Regions from separate parts of the Bradyrhizobium sp. HKCCYLR20261 genome, predicted to be linked through region 1. Evidence: predicted binding sites of a transcription regulator. Region 1 holds the regulator's gene; each other region holds the start of a gene.
The links. The regulator PhoB, encoded in region 1, activates phosphate uptake and scavenging genes when phosphate is short. The targets are predictions, from matches to a motif close to TGTCATNNANCTGTCAT.
Positions count from the first base shown of each region.

Region 2: ACQR1L_RS28555 (RNA degradosome polyphosphate kinase) is a predicted target of PhoB. The motif match lies at 2,335-2,351, and genes of this name have one in related genera.
Region 3: ACQR1L_RS32215 (Orn/Lys/Arg decarboxylase N-terminal domain-containing protein) is a predicted target of PhoB. The motif match lies at 2,515-2,531, and genes of this name have one in related genera.
Region 4: ACQR1L_RS19695 (UDP-2,3-diacylglucosamine diphosphatase) is a predicted target of PhoB. The motif match lies at 1,792-1,808, and genes of this name have one in related genera.

Region 1 is NZ_JBNPUZ010000001.1:114,680-118,888, forward strand. It holds gene ACQR1L_RS00535 (HoxN/HupN/NixA family nickel/cobalt transporter) at 1-566, opposite strand, end outside; gene ACQR1L_RS00540 (trypsin-like serine protease) at 837-2,153, opposite strand; gene phoB (phosphate regulon transcriptional regulator PhoB) at 2,248-2,955, opposite strand; gene phoU (phosphate signaling complex protein PhoU) at 2,972-3,688, opposite strand; gene pstB (phosphate ABC transporter ATP-binding protein PstB) at 3,717-4,209, opposite strand, start outside.
Region 2 is NZ_JBNPUZ010000017.1:53,932-58,140, reverse strand. It holds gene purM (phosphoribosylformylglycinamidine cyclo-ligase) at 1-838, opposite strand, end outside; gene ACQR1L_RS28565 (CDP-alcohol phosphatidyltransferase family protein) at 994-1,548, shown strand; gene ACQR1L_RS28560 (chromosomal replication initiator DnaA) at 1,605-2,282, shown strand; gene ACQR1L_RS28555 (RNA degradosome polyphosphate kinase) at 2,421-4,209, shown strand, end outside.
Region 3 is NZ_JBNPUZ010000023.1:60,090-64,298, forward strand. It holds gene ACQR1L_RS32210 (GNAT family N-acetyltransferase) at 1-104, opposite strand, end outside; gene ACQR1L_RS32215 (Orn/Lys/Arg decarboxylase N-terminal domain-containing protein) at 112-2,469, opposite strand; gene cobT (nicotinate-nucleotide--dimethylbenzimidazole phosphoribosyltransferase) at 2,656-3,711, shown strand; gene ACQR1L_RS32225 (histidine phosphatase family protein) at 3,711-4,209, shown strand, end outside.
Region 4 is NZ_JBNPUZ010000007.1:352,568-356,776, forward strand. It holds gene ACQR1L_RS19690 (hypothetical protein) at 1-1,499, opposite strand, end outside; gene ACQR1L_RS19695 (UDP-2,3-diacylglucosamine diphosphatase) at 1,832-2,644, shown strand; gene ACQR1L_RS19700 (threonine ammonia-lyase) at 2,694-3,683, shown strand; gene ACQR1L_RS19705 (caspase family protein) at 3,695-4,209, opposite strand, start outside.

The sequences.
Region 1 (4,209 bases):
CTCAAAAGACCGATCTCGCTGGCGGTGTCGAAGCCAAGGCCGAACAGGAAGCCGAGCGGGAACATATGCCAGGCGCGCGAAACGACCCGCAGCACGGGCCGCAGCAGACGAATCAGGAGGCCGTTGCCGGGGCTCGCGCTGTCCGTCTCGGACCGGGGCGAGCGGCGCCAGAGGTTCACGAACAGGACGAGGTTCGCCAACGCGATCAGCAGCAGGAAGCCTGCCGAGACCGAGGTGCCGATGGCGCCGCCGATCGCGCGGATCGCACTGTCCTCCCGCAACAGATCCGCGCCGGCGACCAGGCTCACGACGATCGTGGCGATCACGACGACGCTCGAATGGCCGAGCGCGAAGTAAAGACCCGCGGCGCGCGGCGCATCGCCGTCCTGCACCAGCTTGCGGACCACATTGTCGATCGCCGCAATATGATCGGCATCGACGGCGTGGCGGAGGCCGAGCAGCCAGGCCAGCAGCGCGGTGCCGACGATGGCCGGACGGTCGGCGTAGAGCGCGAACGCCCAGGCCCAGGCGAGCGCATTGGCGAGCACAAGGCCGGCCAGCAGCATCGCATTGCGACGCCCGACCGGCCGCAGCCAAGCCGGAACGAAACGCGCGGAGCGAGGATGATCAATTGGCAAAATCGTCATACTCGGACAAGAGAGCAAGACCTGCGCCAAAAGGCAAGGCTCGCGCTGCCGCGCCCAAATCACTTGTAAATCAACCCTCGTCGCCCGTGCGGCTGAGGTCCCCGGCATTGCTTTGGCAATCCGCTATCCGGTCACGCACAAACATTGACCAGCCGGTGTCCAACTCTCTTCCTCTTCCTGTCCCTCCCCTCACCGCGCGGATGCGCTCTGCGCGGCGATCTCGCGCCGCACGGCCGCCTCGAACTGGCTGGCGGGCGCGGCAAACATCAGCCGGGTCTCCTCGTGGAACGCCGAGAAGATCCCGACCACCACCGGCTCGCCGCCGATCTCGGCCAGGATCGGCGAGCCCGAATAGCCGAAATTGGCAAGGCAATGCACGGTCAGGAGACGGGCGTCCCTGGTCATGCTTGCGCTACAATTGCGCTGGCCGGTCGGCGAATAGCGCCGCTCCTGGCCATAGCCGATCTCGGAGATGGCGCCGGCCTTGGTCGCAGCCGCGAGCTCATCCCGGCCCACGGACTTCACCGCCACGGGCTTCGAGGGCAGCGCATCCTTCAGGATGATCAACGCCCAGTCGGCTGGCGAGCGGTCCAGCGACCATTTGTCGTGCTGGGTCGGAATGAACTCAGGCGCCACGATCAGCTTGTCGGCGACCGACGAGGCCGCGGGAGTGCCTCTGTTCATGCCAGCGAGGAAATGGACGTTGCCGGGGCTGACCTGCCCGACGCCGTTGAAGACACAATGCGCCGCCGTGAGCACCACGCGCGGCGCCACCAGCGTGCCGGTGCACGAACCTCCCGTGCTGTATTGCGCCACGGTCACGACACCGATCGAGGAGGCCGGCCAGGAGGTGGGATCGACGACGTCGCCGAAGTGCCGGTCGAGACCGAGCAACTGCTCCGCGCGCGGATTGGCAATCCCGGCATCGACCGATTCCGGCTTCGGCCGCCACGCGGCAATGGTGGCCTCGGCCTGGCGCCGCTGCGCTTCGCTGAGCTTCACTCTCTGAATCTCACGGCCGGCCGACCTGACGCCGCTGCGACCGGCCATCACGAGCCAGGCATAACCCTGGATGACGTCCCGGGTCATGACCTCGCCGTCGAGCATCATCAGGCCGAGCATGTATTGCGACTGGGCAAAGCCCTGCGCGGCGGCGCGATTGAACCAGCGGGCGGCTTCGCCGTGATCGCGGGCGGCGCCTTCACCGTTGAAATAGGCGATGCCGAGATAATGCTGGGCGACGGCGAGCCCTTGATCGGCGGCCTTGCGGTACCAGACCAGCGCCTCCGCCTGGTTGCGCGGGGCGCCCAGGCCGAAGGCCTGCATGAATCCGACATTGAACTGCGCGCGCGCATCGCCCTTGGCGGCGAGCGGCTGGAGCCGGCGTAACGCCGCCGCCGGCAGCCCGTTCGAAGCCGCAGCGACGGCGTCCTCGAGCTCGGCGGCCGCGGCATTGCCGGCAGCCACAAGCAACAAGGCCAACAAGATAGCGAGCGTCCTGATCATTGCGTCTGCCGAGGTCCGACCATGATGATGGGAACTCGATCACACAGGATCAAGACGGCAACGGCATGACCGCGCGATCAGGCCTGCTCGCCCGTTAGGCCTGCTCCGACTTGGCGAAGCGATCGTCCAGCGCATAGCCGGCGCCACGCACAGTGCGGATCGGATCCTGCTCGCGGCCGGGATTGAGCAGCTTGCGCAGGCGGCCGATGTGCACGTCCACCGTGCGCTCATCGATATAGATGTCGCGGCCCCAGACGCTGTCGAGCAACTGCTCGCGGCTGAACACGCGGCCGGGATGCTCGAGGAAGAATTCGAGCAGGCGGTATTCGGTCGGGCCGAGATCGATCGGCCGGCCCGAGCGCGCCACGCGGCGCTTCTCACGGTCGAGCTCGATGTCGCCATAGGAAAGCACTGTCGCCAGCCGCTCCGGGCTCGCCCGCCGCAGCAGGCCCTTCACGCGCGCCAGCAGCTCCGGCACCGAGAACGGCTTGACGATGTAGTCGTCGGCGCCGGTCGCAAGCCCCCGCACACGCTCGCTCTCCTCGCCGCGCGCGGTGAGCATGATGATCGGCAGCTGCTTGGTCTCGGACCGCGCCCGCAGCCGCCGGCACAGCTCGATGCCGGACAGGCCCGGCAGCATCCAGTCGAGCACGACCAGATCGGGCACGCGCTCCTTGAGCCGCGTGTCGGCCTCGTCGCCGCGCGCCACGGTCTCGACCTCGTAGCCTTCGGCCTCGAGGTTGTAGCGCAGCAGCGTCGTCAGCGCCTCCTCGTCCTCAACCACCAGAATTCGCGCACCCATGTCGAAATCGTCTTTCTCAGTTACCGGGGATCGTGGTCGCGAAGCTGGTCATGTCGCCCTTCGGGCGCTTGTCCATGATCTGCTGGCCCTCGATCATATAGAACACCGTCTCGGCGATGTTGGTGGCGTGGTCCCCCATCCGCTCGATGTTCTTGGCGCAGAACATCAAATGGATGCAGAACGAGATGTTGCGCGGGTCTTCCATCATGTAGGTCAGGAGCTCGCGGAACAGCGAGGTGCAGATCGCGTCCACCTCCTCGTCGCCCTTCCAGACCGTCATCGCCGCCGGCAGGTCATGCGCCGCATAGGCGTCCAGCACCGTCTTGACCTGCGACTGCACCAGATCAGTCATGTGCTCGAGGCCGCGGATCAGCTTCAGCGGATGGAAGTCGCTCTCCAGCGCGGCGACGCGCTTGCCGATGTTCTTGGCGAGGTCGCCGATGCGCTCCAGATCGGTGGCGACGCGCATCGCGCCGACGATCTCGCGCAAATCCACCGCCATCGGCTGGCGGCGGGCGATCGTCAGCACCGCGCGCTCCTCGATGATGCGCTGCAGCTTGTCGACCTCGGCGTCGGCGGCGACCACCTTCTGGCCGAGCGCCACGTCGCGCCGCACCAGCGCGTCGACGGAATCGACGATCAGCCGCTCGGCGAGGCCGCCCATCTCCGACACCAGCCGGGTCAGGTCCTGCAGATCGCTGTCGAACGCCTTGGCGGTATGTTCACTGGCCATGTTGATCTCCTGAAGAATGCTGTCGGCGTCAGCCGAACCGGCCGGTGATGTAGTCCTGGGTCCGCCGATCGCTCGGCGAGGTGAAGATCTTGCTGGTCTCGTCGAACTCGATCAGCTCGCCGAGATACATGAAGGCGGTCTTGTCGGAGACGCGGGCCGCCTGCTGCATGTTATGGGTGACGATCGCGATCGTATAGTTCTCCGCGAGCTCCTGGATCAGCTCCTCGACCTTGGCGGTCGAGATCGGGTCGAGCGCCGAGCACGGCTCGTCGAACAGGATCACCTCGGGCCGGACGGCGACCGTGCGCGCGATGCACAAGCGCTGCTGCTGGCCGCCGGACAGCGACAGGCCGGAGGCGTTGAGCTTGTCCTTGACCTCGTTCCACAGCGCGCCGCCGCGCAGCGCCTTCTCGACGCGGTCGTCCATCTCGGACTTCGAGATCTTCTCGTAGAGACGGATGCCGAAGGCGATGTTCTCGTAGATCGTCATCGGGAACGGCGTCGGCTTCTGGAACACCATG
Region 2 (4,209 bases), on a different contig from region 1:
GCAGATGCGTCAGGTCGATCGAGACGCCGAGATGCTTCGGCAGCACGCGCGGGATGTTGTCGGTGAAGCCGCCGCCGGTGATATGTGCCAGCCCCTTGACCGCGCCGGTCTCGCGGATCGCGCGCAGGCAGGATTTCACGTAGAGCCGCGTCGGCGTCAGCAGTGCCGCACCCAGCGTCAGCACCGGCGCGAACGGCGCCGGCGCATCGAAGCCGAGGCCCGATTGGGCGACGATCTTGCGCACCAGCGAGTAGCCGTTGGAATGCACGCCCGAGGAGGCCAGGCCGAGCACCAGGTCGCCGGCCGCGATGTCCGGCGACGGCAGCAGGGTGCCGCGCTCGGCTGCGCCGACGGCAAAGCCGCCGAGATCGTAGTCGCCGTCCTTGTAAAGGCCCGGCATTTCGGCCGTCTCGCCGCCGATCAGCGCGCAGCCGGATTCGCGGCAGCCTTCGGCAATACCGGCGACGATCGAAGCCGTCGCCTCCGGGTCGAGCTTGCCGCAGGCGAAGTAGTCGAGGAAGAACAGCGGCTCGGCGCCCTGCACCACGAGATCGTTGACCGACATGGCAACGAGATCGATCCCGATGCCGCCATGCAGCCCGGTCTCGATTGCGATCTTGACCTTGGTGCCGACGCCGTCGGTCGCGGCCACCAGGATCGGATCCTTGAAGCCGGCGGCCTTCAAATCGAACAGGCCGCCGAAGCCGCCGATCTCGGCATCCGCGCCGGCGCGGGCGGTGGCGCGCACCATGGGCTTGATCAGATCGACCAGACGGTTTCCGGCATCGATATCGACGCCCGAATCTGCATAAGTGAGCCCGTTCTTGCGCTCGGTCATGGTAAAAACCCCTAATCTGACCGCTGGTTACGTCGGAATCCGGCTGCGCGCAATGGCTCGCAGGGGGCTCGTCCCCACCCTATCTAGGAACCGACCGGTTCGCTTCGCACGGAAGTGGGTTAAGTTTTGATCGAGTTGTCGTCGGGACCAGCTGCGTGACCATTCCCCACTCTATCCCCAATCTGATTACGCTGGGCCGAATCCTGCTGGTGCCGATCGTGGTCTGGGCCATCGCGGCCGGAGAGATGGAGGTCGCGTTTCTGGTGTTCGTGGTGGCCGGCGTGAGCGATGCCGTCGACGGCTTCCTGGCGCGGCGATTCAATCTCCGCTCCGAGCTCGGCGCCCTGCTCGACCCGCTGGCGGACAAGGCCCTGCTGGTTTCGATCTTCGTCACGCTGGGCATCTGGGGCGCCATCCCGCGCTGGATCGTCATCCTGGTGGTCTCGCGCGACATCATGATCGTGGCCGCGGTGATCGTCTCCTGGCTGTTCGACCGGCCGGTCGCGATGAAGCCGTTGATGGTCTCCAAGCTGAACACGGCAGCCCAGGTCGGATTTGCCGCGCTCGTGCTCGCCTCACTCAGCTTCGGCTTCGAGCCCAAGCCTTACGACGCGGTGCTGATGGTGCTGGTCACGGTCTTTACGCTCGTGTCGGTCGGGCTGTATCTGGTCGACTGGGTGCGCCACATGAGCACCATTGAAGTCCGCTGATCCTCTCAAGAGCTGTCGCGGACCTCGGGCACGCCACGTTACGGAGCACGTCGATCTTGGCCAGCCACATTCCCCCTCGCCAGCTGGCCCTTGCCCTGCCGCACGAGGAGAGCCTGACGCGGGACAACTTCTTCGAAGGTCCCGGCAACGCGGCCGGGCTCGCTCTGGTCGACGCATGGCCGGAATGGCCGGCCCGGACGATGTTCCTGGTCGGCCCCGACGGCTCCGGTAAGAGCCATCTCGCCGCGATCTGGGCCGAGCAGGCCGGCGCCCGCTCGCTGTCGGCGCATGCGCTGGAGGCCGGCGCCGTCCCCGGGGCGCTCGCCACCGGCGCGCTGGTGCTGGAGGACCTCACGGCCGCCGATCTCGATGAACGGGCCCTGTTTCATCTGCTGAACCTGGCGCGCCAGGACGAAGCCTTCGTGCTGATCACCGCCCGCGAGGCACCGGCGAGCCTGCCGATTGCGCTGGCCGACCTGAGGTCGCGGCTGCGCGCCGTCCCGGTGGTCACCCTGCTGCCGCCCGACGACCAGCTGTTCCGAGCCCTGATCGTCAAGCTCGCGGCCGACCGGCAGCTTTCGATCGACGAGACGGTCGTGAGCTACCTGGCGAGCCGCATCGAGCGATCCTATGCGGCTGCGCGCGAGACCATCGCGATGCTCGACAACGAGTCGCTGCGGCTCGGACGGCCCGTCACCCGTGCCCTGGCGGCCGAGCTGCTCCGCAGCGTGTGACCGCCGGCCATCTTGACGGCAGCCTTCGCCGGAACCTCAATGGTGCCGGCGACGTCATCCCTCTGTCATACGGCTTGCGCTACTGGTTGGCACTCGCGCCCTGATTTGGCGCCGTGACCGAATATGGATCGAGTTCTCATGGATATTGAGCAAGTGACTGAGATTGCAGCACAAGAGCCGGTTACGGCTGCCGGGCTCGAGATCGCCTCGAGCCCCGAGCGCTTCATCAACCGGGAACTGTCCTGGCTGCATTTCAATCGTCGCGTGCTCGAGGAATCGGTCAATCCGCGCCACCCGGCGCTGGAGCGGGTGCGGTTCCTGTCGATTTCAGCCAACAACCTTGATGAATTCTTCATGGTCCGCGTCGCCGGCATCCGCGCCCAGGTGCGCGAGGGCATTGCCGAGCGCAGCCCGGACGGGCTGACGCCGATCGAGCAGCTGAAGCTGATCAACGAGACCGTGTCGCAGCTCGCGATCGACCAGCAGGCGATCTGGCGCGACCTGCGCAAGTTTCTCGCCGAGCTCGGCATCGTGCTGGTCGACGGCCAGGATGTCACCAAGAGCGAGCGGGCCTGGATCGAGGACCACTTCCTTGCAAACATCTTCCCGCTGCTGACGCCGCTCGCGATCGACCCGGCGCATCCGTTCCCGTTCATCCCGAGCCTCGGCTTCACCGTGGCGCTGCAGCTCACGCGCACCGCCGACGGCCGGCCGATGAACGCGCTGATCCGCATGCCCGGCAAGATCGACCGCTTCATCCGCTTCCCCGGCGCCAAGGACGGCGTCATCCGCCTGATCACCCTGGAACAGGCGACCAGCCTGTTCATCGGCCGCCTGTTTCCCGGCTACACGGTCAAGGGCCAGGGCGCCTTCCGCATCATCCGCGACAGCGAGATCGAGATCGAGGAAGAGGCCGAGGATCTGGTGCGGCTGTTCGAGACCGCGCTCAAGCGCCGCCGCCGCGGCTCGGTGATCCGGCTCGAGATCGAGGCCAACATGCCGGAGGAGCTGCGCCACTTCGTGCAGGATGCGCTGGCGACCACCGACGACGAGGTGTTCGTGGTCGACGGCGTGCTGGCGATGAACGAGCTGTCGCAGCTGACGCGCGTCGACCGGCCCGACCTGGAATTCGCGCCCTATGTGCCGCGCCATCCCGAGCGGGTGCGCGACCATGGCGGCGACATTTTTGCTGCGATCCGGCAGAAGGACCTGATCGTCCACCACCCCTACGAGTCGTTCGACGTCGTCGTACAATTCCTGCAGCAGGCGGCGCGCGATCCCGATGTCGTCGCCATCAAGCAGACGCTGTACCGCACGTCGAACAATTCGCCGATCGTGCGCACGCTGGTGGAAGCGGCGGAGGCCGGCAAATCGGTCACCGCGCTGGTCGAGCTCAAGGCACGCTTCGACGAGGAAGCCAACATCCGCTGGGCGCGCGACCTCGAACGCGCCGGCGTGCAGGTCGTCTATGGTTTCCTGCAACTGAAGACCCATGCGAAACTGTCGATGGTCGTGCGCCGCGAAGGCGGCAGCCTGACCACCTATGTGCACACCGGCACCGGCAACTATCATCCGGTCACGGCGCGCATCTACACCGACCTGTCCTACTTCACCTCTGACCCAGTGATCGGCCGCGACGTGACGCGGGTGTTCAACTACATCACCGGCTACGCCGAGCCGATCGACATCGAGAAGATGGCGGTGTCGCCGCTCACGCTTCGCAAGCGCATGATCGAGCACATCCATGGCGAGACCAGCTTTGCCCGCCAGGGCAAGCCGGCCGTGATCTGGATGAAGATGAACTCGCTGGTCGATCCCGATATCATCGACGCGCTGTACGAGGCCTCGCAGGCCGGCGTCTCGATCGACCTGATCGTGCGCGGCATCTGCTGCCTCAGGCCCGGTATTCCCGGCCTGTCGGACAACA
Region 3 (4,209 bases), on a different contig from region 1:
ACGTGCCGCCGGTAGATCGACAGCATCGCCTCGACGTCCTCATCGCGCGACGGACGCACCAGCACCGGAGGCTCGGTGTCGAGAACGGGGGCGGTGTCGTCCATGGGCGAATTACTCTGCGCAGACATAGGTGTAGAGCCGGATCCGGCCAGATTCGTCGATCTCCTTGTACAATCCCTGAATCTCGACGTCGAAACCGGGGAAGGTGTTGAAGGCGCGCTCGAACATCTTGAGGTAATCGATCATCGGCCTGGCGCGCTCCGACAGCCGCTCGCCCGGGACGATGGTCGCGATGCCCGGCGGATAGACCACGAACGGCGTCGTGGCGATGCGGCCGGCGATCTCGTCGATCGGCAGGTAGTCGACCTCGTTGCGCATCAGGGCGCGGGCCGCCTCGCGCGGCGACAGCGCGATCTCCGGCAGATGCTGCGGCTGGAACTGCCTGGCCTGCAGCGCGCTCACCTCCGCCTCGCGGTAGAAGCGGTGCATGTCGCCGCAGAGGTCGCGCAGCCGGGTCTTGCCGTAGCGCTGGTAGCGCTTGCGGGTGAACTCGGGGATGGCATCCTCGAGCAGCACGTTGTCATCGTGCAGCCGCTTGAAGGCGACGAGACCGCTGATGAGCGTGCCGGCCTTGCTCGCCTCGACCCCCGGCGTCAGCAGGAAGAGCAGCGAGTTGAGGTCGTTCTTCTCGGCGACGATCCGGTTCTCGCGCAGATATTGCGCGACGACGGGTGCGGGGATGCCGTGCTCGGCATAGCCGCCGGTGGCGCGGTCGAAGCCGGGGGTGAGCAGGGTGAGCTTGTTCGGATCGGTCATCGCGAAACCGGGCGCGAGATTCGGGAAGCCGTGCCAGGCCTCGCCGGGCGCGAGCTGCCAGAGCGCGGCGTCGGTCGCGAGCTGGTCGGTCGAGATCGCCTCCCAGGCGACGTCGTGGCGGCCGCCGGGGCTCGCGGCATCGGGGATCGAGACACGGTCGGGGACGAACGGCTCGAAGAACCAGCGCCGCGCCGGATCCTTCTCCTTCTCCTCGAATTCCCGCCGCATCGCCCTGATCTTCTTGCGCAATTCGATGCCGAGCCGGATCGTGTCGTCCCACAGCACCTCGCCGGAGCGGCCCTTCATCATCTGCGCGCCGACGTCGAGCGAGGCGAACAGCGGATAGAACGGCGAGGTCGAGGCGTGCTGCATGAAGCTTTCGTTGAAGCGGCGGTGCTCGACGCGGCGGCGCTGGCCCTTGATGTGGCGGTCCTTGATGTGGATCTGCGAGGCCTGCGAGAAGCTCGCGAGCTGCTTGTGGGTCGACTGCGTGGCGATGATGCCGGGCGCATCGGGGCCCAGCTCGGACAGGCCCATCGCGAAGCGGCCGGCATAGAGCGGATGGAACTTCATGAAGCCGGCCCAGGCCTCGTCGAACATGATGTACTCGCAGAGGTGCCCGATGCGCTTGAGGATCATCTCGGCGCTGTGGATGGTGCCGTCATAGGTGCACTGCTCGACCACGGCGACCCGGAACGGCCGCTCCTTGCGCCAGGCGTCGGGGTCCTTGACGAGCGGATTGTTGCGGATCTGCTGCCGCAACTGCTCCTCGTCGAGCAGGTCCCAGCGCATCGGCCCGATCAGGCCCCAGGCGTTGCGGACGGTCGGGACGTAGACCGGCACGCCTCCCGCGATCAGCAGCGCGCCGTGGTGGGCGGCCTTATGGTTGTTGCGGTCGAACAGCACGAGATCGCCGTCGGTGACCAGTGCGCCCAGCACGACCTTGTTGGAGGTCGAGGTGCCGTTGAGGACGAAATAGGTCTTCTCGGCGCCGAAGATCTGCGCGGCCTCCTTCTGCGCGCGAAGCGCCGGTCCCTCATGGGTGAGCAGGTCGCCGAGGTCGAGCACGGAATTGTCGAGGTCGTCACGGAACACCGCTTCGCCGAGATGCTCGACGAAGATCCGGCCGATCGGGCTGCGGCTGTAGAACACGCCGCCATTATGCCCCGGGCAGGTCCAGAGCTGGTTGCCTTCCTCGGCATAGTCGACCAGCGTGCCGAAGAACGGCGTCTTCAGGGTCTCGGCATATTGCTTGAGCCGGCTGATCAGATTCTTGGCGATGAACGCCGGCGTTTCCTCGGAGAGGAAGACGTAGCCGTCGATGAAGTCGAGCACCTCGACCGGCAGATCCTCGAAGCGCTTGCGCCGAATCAACAGGATGATCGGGAAGTCCAGGCCGCGGCGCCGCATCAGGTTGATCAGCGACGCCGTCTTGCCCTCCAGCCCCTTCTTGCCCCAGTCGACCACCATGCAGCCGATCGCCGCATCCGTCTGCACCGCGATCTCGGCATCTTCGAGCTTCCTGGCCCGGACGACCTCGAAGCCCGAGCGCTGGATCTCCTCGATGATCTGGTTGAAGCGGACGCCGGCGAGGTCGTCGGTCTCGAACACAGGTGCGGCGAACAGGAAGGTGAAGCGGCGGAAGTAATCCATGAGCGTCTTTCGGCTGGGTGCGGCAGCCACCTGTCGGATGGTTCGATGACAGTTGGATGACAGCGCAAAGCCGCCCGGAGGGAGGCGGTCGTCCGGCTGCCGGTTCCGCAGAAGCTGCCGATGCGCTTGTCTTGGCGGTGCGCCGGTGGCAATCGTCCGCGACCAGGAACGCTGAAAGGACCCATCTTGCTCCCCGACTGGATCAGCGCCGAATGCCCAGCGCCCTCCCACTCGCATCGCGAGGCAGCCCTGGCGCGCCAGGCGCAACTGACCAAGCCGCTCGGCGCGCTCGGGCGGCTGGAGGAGGTCGCGGTCGAGCTGGCGGCGCTGCAGGCCTCCGAGCGGCCGGCGGCGGAGCGGGTTCCGGTGGTGCTTTTTGCCGGGGACCATGGCATCGCCGCCCAGGGGGTCTCGGCCTATCCGCCGGAAGTGACGGTGCAGATGCTGCACAACTTCGCCGGCGGGGGCGCGGCGATCTCGGTGCTGGCGCGCAGTTTGGGCTGTCCGCTGGAGGTGGTCGATGTCGGAACGCTCGCCGTCGACGCGGTGCGTGGGGTTTCCGTCGACAAGCCACGGCGCGGCACTCGTGACTTCAGCGCGGAGCAGGCGCTGACGCCGGAGGAGGTCGCCTTCGCCTGCGAGGCCGGGCGACGCGCGGTCGCTCGGCAGGCCGACCACGCGCCCGATCTCGTGATCTTCGGCGAGATGGGCATCGGCAATACGACATCGGCCGCAGCGATTGCAGCAGCGCTGCTGTCCTGCGCGCCGCACGACATCGTCGGCAGCGGCACGGGGCTCGATGCTGACGGGCGAGCCAGGAAAGCCGCGGTGATTTCCGCAGCCCTGGCGCGGCATGGCTTGATGCCGAATGCGGCCGTGGCCGATGTCCTGGCCGCCGTCGGGGGCCTCGAAATCATCGCGATGGCCGGCGCGATGATCGCGGCCGCGCAGCGGCGCTGGCCGGTGCTGGTTGACGGCTTCATCGTCTCGGTCGCGGCGCTCGTAGCGGTCAGACTCAATCCGTCGTGCCGGCCCTGGCTGCTGTTCTCGCATCGCTCCGCGGAGCGCGGCCACGCGGTCGTCCTCGACGCGCTCGGCGCCCGCCCGCTGATCGACCTCGATCTCAGGCTCGGCGAAGCCTCGGGTGCTGCCACGGCGCTGCCGATCATCCGGCTCGCCTGCGCGCTCCACAACGGCATGGCCACGTTCGCGGAGGCCGCCGTGTCCGGTCGCGACGCCTGATGCGGATCGATCTGCTGCGGCACGGGACCACGGGGCGAGACGGCCATCTTGATGGCCGCACCGATCCGCCGCTGAGCGAGGCGGGCTGGGATCAATTCCGGCGGCAGACCCAAAGCGGGGAATGGAGCCGCGTCGTGAGCTCGCCGTTGGTGCGCGCGCGTGCTGCGGCTGAGGATTATGCCCGACGGACCGGCTGCGCGCTGCACGTCGATCCGGATTGGAGCGAGCTCGATTTCGGGCAATGGGATGGACGCAAGCGCAGCGACATTATGAGCGCACCGGAAGAGGCTGCATTGCTCGAGGCCTTCTATGCTGACCCGATGGTGGCGGCATCGGATGGGGAGAGCTGGGCCGATCTGCAAGCGCGGGTATCGCGCGCAGTTGACCGCATTCTCGTGACACCCGAACTGGCGTCGGTCCTCGTCGTCACGCATGGCGGGGCGATCCGCGCCGCGCTGGCGCACCTGCTCGGATGGCCCTTGCGCCAACTGTGGAGCC
Region 4 (4,209 bases), on a different contig from region 1:
GCTTCCGTTTCGAAGATGCTGGCCCGCGTCAGCGCCGCGTCGCGGCGCTCCTGATCGGGATCCTCACCAGGCTTCGGCGTGGCCCGGGCCGGAGTCAGGAAGATCGCCGAAGGCGGTGTCGCGCCGCGCGCCCAATCGCTGAGAGCACGCCATTCGGCGAGGCTCTCGGCAAGCTGCCGGTCGACCGCGTAGTTGACCCGCGTCGCCATCGGAAACACGACCAGTGCCGCGACGGCAATGGCCGCGTAGCCGGCGAGACGAACGGGACCTGCACTCGGCGACCAGCGTTCGACAACGGCGGGTCCGAGCAGAATGAGGGGAACGCTGAGGACGAAGGCATTGGTGCGTGAGGTCAGGACCAGCACGACGACCGCGCCGAGCAGAAATAGGGGGCGCCGGTCATCGCGCAACCAGCGTGTCGCCAGCGCAGCGGTCGCGAGGCCGGCGACGAGATGGATGATGCCGCTCGATCGCAGCAGATGGAGGTTGAGCAGCGTCGGCGAGGTCGACAACAACGGCAGCGCCGCGCCGAGCGCATAGAGTAGCAGAAGGCCGGCGAAGGCCGCCCGCAGCGGCTGCGACGTGGCGCCGAGACGGTAGAGCGAGGCGAGGCCCAGCAGGATGATTCCACCGAGGGCGACCAGCTGGGATGGAGCGATGGTGTCGATCAGGACGTGCTCGCCGAAATACTGGCGCAGGTAGTGCGCATAATCGAACGCGATCGGCCGGCCGAATTCCGGGTTGCCGAGGATGTTGGCAAGGACGGGGAGCGTCAGCAGCAGGCAGGGCACGAGGCCGAGCAGCACGTCCCGGCACAGGACCTTCAAGCTGATCTGCCCGCGGACGAGTTGGCTCACCGCCATGCATCCGATCGGCAGCACCAGCCACACGGCCATGAAGGCGTTGATGAAGAACGTCAGCCCGACCAGCGTCATCGTGCCGACATAGCGGCGCTTCGCCGCAAAGTAGATCGCGAGCAGGGTGGTGCCGTTGGCGATTTCCGAATGCGTGAAAGTGTTCAGAAACAGCCCGCCCATCCCGGCAAAGCTGCTTCCGACCAGGAACGCGGTCATGGAGATCACGAGGCTGAAGACGATCCTGTCCCGCAGAGTATGGATGCCCAGCAGCGACGCGCAGCACAGGAAGCCCAGGAAATTGACCAGGCGTGACAGGAACGTCAGTGAAAGAAAGATCAACTCCTGCCTGCCGACATCGGCGGATCCGAGCGGCAGCATCCAGACGCCGGAGGCGAAATGGCGGAGCGACTGGATGAAGGCGTCATCGCGAAACTGGGGTTCGTCGTACAGGCGCGCGAGGATCGGCAGGTGAAAGACGTTGTTGTCGACGCCGAACGCAAACCCGGTGTGAAGCAGCGAAAGGATCGATGCGACGGCCGCGATCAGGACAGTCTCGACCGCTGCGCGCGCGGTGTCGGACTGTCCGCGCTCGGTTTCCGATGCCGGCCATCTGGCGAGATCCGGAATGAACTCCGTCGTCATCGGTCCTTGGCCATGGGAGGAACGGGTTTTGCGGGCAATTTCGGTCAACATGAACCAGGGGTCGTAAAGTATTCCTGAAAGTATGAACGCGCAGCGCTCCTCTGGAGGCCCCAGGAAAGGCCAACGCCGTCGCACAATCTTTGTGCGGCATGGCCGCGCGATGTCCCGTTGAGCGCCGCTCCTGTCGCCTGATTGTCGCACCGCGCTGGTATCGCGGGGCAGTGGCGGGGGACAGCGCGAGTCGTCGCGCATGGTGTCGGAAGCGGCAGGATGGGTTCTGCCGAACTGACCTTGTCATTGCGGTGTCATCAGGGACTGTTAGGTGGGCGCGCATGGGACTTGAGACTGCTGGTGAAGAAAGCCCGACGCGGCGCTTTCGTACGCTCTTCATCTCCGACGTTCATCTCGGGGCCCGCGGCTCGCAGGCCAATCTTCTCGTCGATTTCCTGCGTCACCACGATGCCGATACGATCTATCTGGTCGGCGACATCATCGACGGCTGGGCGCTCAAATCGAGCTGGCACTGGCCCCAATCGCACAACGATCTCGTCCAGAAGATGCTGCGCAAGGCGCGCAAAGGCGCCAAGGTCGTCTACGTCCCCGGCAATCACGACGAGTTCCTGCGCGGCTATTACGGCACGCATTTCGGCGGCATCGACGTCGTCGAGAACATCGTGCACACCGGAACGGACGGCAAACGATACCTCGTCATTCACGGCGACATCTTCGACCTCGTCGTGCAGAACGCCCGCTGGCTCGCCCATCTCGGCGACAAGGCCTATGACTTCGCGATCCAGATGAATCGCCTGGTGAACTTCTTCCGCCGCATGTTCGGCGTGCCGTATTGGTCGCTGTCGCAATGGGCCAAGCAGAAGGTCAAGAATGCGGTGAACTACATCGGCGCATTCGAGACGGCGCTCGCGGCGGAAGCCCGGCGGCATGGCGCCGATGGCGTGATCTGCGGCCACATCCATTGCGCCGTGATCCGCGACCAGGATGGCATCCGCTACATGAACTGCGGCGACTGGGTGGAGAGCTGCACGGCACTCGTGGAGCATGAGGATGGCCGTTTCGAGATCCTGACCTGGACCGATCCGCAGCGGCAGCCGGCCCCGGTTCCGCAGCTCACGGCCCGCGCCGCCTGAAGGCCGCGCCCGGCTTGCCTCGCGGTGATGGGGCGCGGTAAAATAGGGCATGACAGCCCATGCCCCGATCCTGCCCGTCACCGTTGCCGATATCGATGCGGCGGCGGCCACGCTCGCAAATGTTGCCGTGCGCACGCCGCTGCTGCCGGCCCCGGTCCTCAGCGATCGGCTGAAGGCCAACGTGTTCGTGAAGCCGGAGGTGCTGCAGCGGACCGGCTCGTTCAAGTTCCGCGGCGCCTACAACAAGCTTGCCTCGATTCCCGAGACCGATCGCGCCAAGGGCGTCGTCGCGTTCTCCTCGGGCAATCATGCGCAGGGCGTCGCCCATGCCGCGCAGCTGTTCGGCATGGATGCCACGATCGTCATGCCCTCGGATGCGCCGGCCGCCAAGCGCGAGCGCACCAAGGCTTTCGGCGCCGATGTCGTGCTCTATGATCGCGACCGCGAAGATCGCGAGGCCATCGCGCGTGAGATCGCCGCGAAGCGCGGTTCGACGGTGGTGCCGCCTTACGACGATCCCTTCGTGATCGCCGGGCAGGGGACGGTCGGCCGCGAGATCGCGGAGGATCTGTCGGCGCTCGGCTTGTCGCCGGATCTCGTGATCGTGCCGGCTTCGGGAGGTGGATTGCTGGCCGGGGTCTCGACCGCGGTGAAGGCCCGTTTTCCGAGCACGCAGATGGTCGTCGCCGAGCCCAAGGGCTTCGACGACCATGCGCGCTCGCTTCGGGCCGGGCACCGCGAAGCCCATGACGCGAAGGGCCGTACGATCTGCGATGCCCTGATGGCCGCCATCCCCGGCGAGATCACCTTCGCCATCAACAGCCGGCTGCTGTCGGCGGCCGTTGAAGCCTCGGACGAGGAGGTAGGCCGGGCGGTCGGTTTTGCCTTCAGGGAGCTGAAGCTCGTCGTCGAGCCCGGCGGGTCGGTCGGGCTGGCGGCCGTGCTCGCCGGTCGTCTGGACGTCGCCGGCAAGACGGTGGTGATCGTTCTCTCCGGCGGTAATGTCGATGCCGAACTGTATGCGAAGCTGATTGCCTGAAGCGCGCGGCGTCAGCGAAAACCGAGACCGCCGCGTGCAAATCCTCCACCCGCAGGACGCGGGCCGGACTGGACAAAATGGGGTGATCCAGCGCCGCGCATCGTTGACGGACTTCGCGCGAACGTCGGGCGCTGGGAATTCATGGTCTTGAACGGACCGGAATTGCCGGGCACCGGACGCCGGGCCTCTCGGCTTTCGAACGGACGTCCCGGCGGAAACCGTTTGAGGGGATCACGCTGAATCCTTGTCGCGCCAGGCGGATTCGCGGCCGGTCCGGTCTTGTCGACGATCTTGGACTGGCCAGGAGGCCGCGGCTCGAGCATCTTGTTGGGAGCCGTGTTGCCGAGAGGCTTGTTGCCCGTGATCACCGTCGTGGGGACCGGCTGACGCGGCGGGATGTTGGGGGGCGGCAATCTCGGCAGCGGGCCGGGCCGGCTCTGCATCTGCTCGGCCGGAGCGAGAGGCCGCGCCGCCGGCATGATCTGCGGCGACATCATCAGACGGCTCGGCTGCAACACCGGGATGG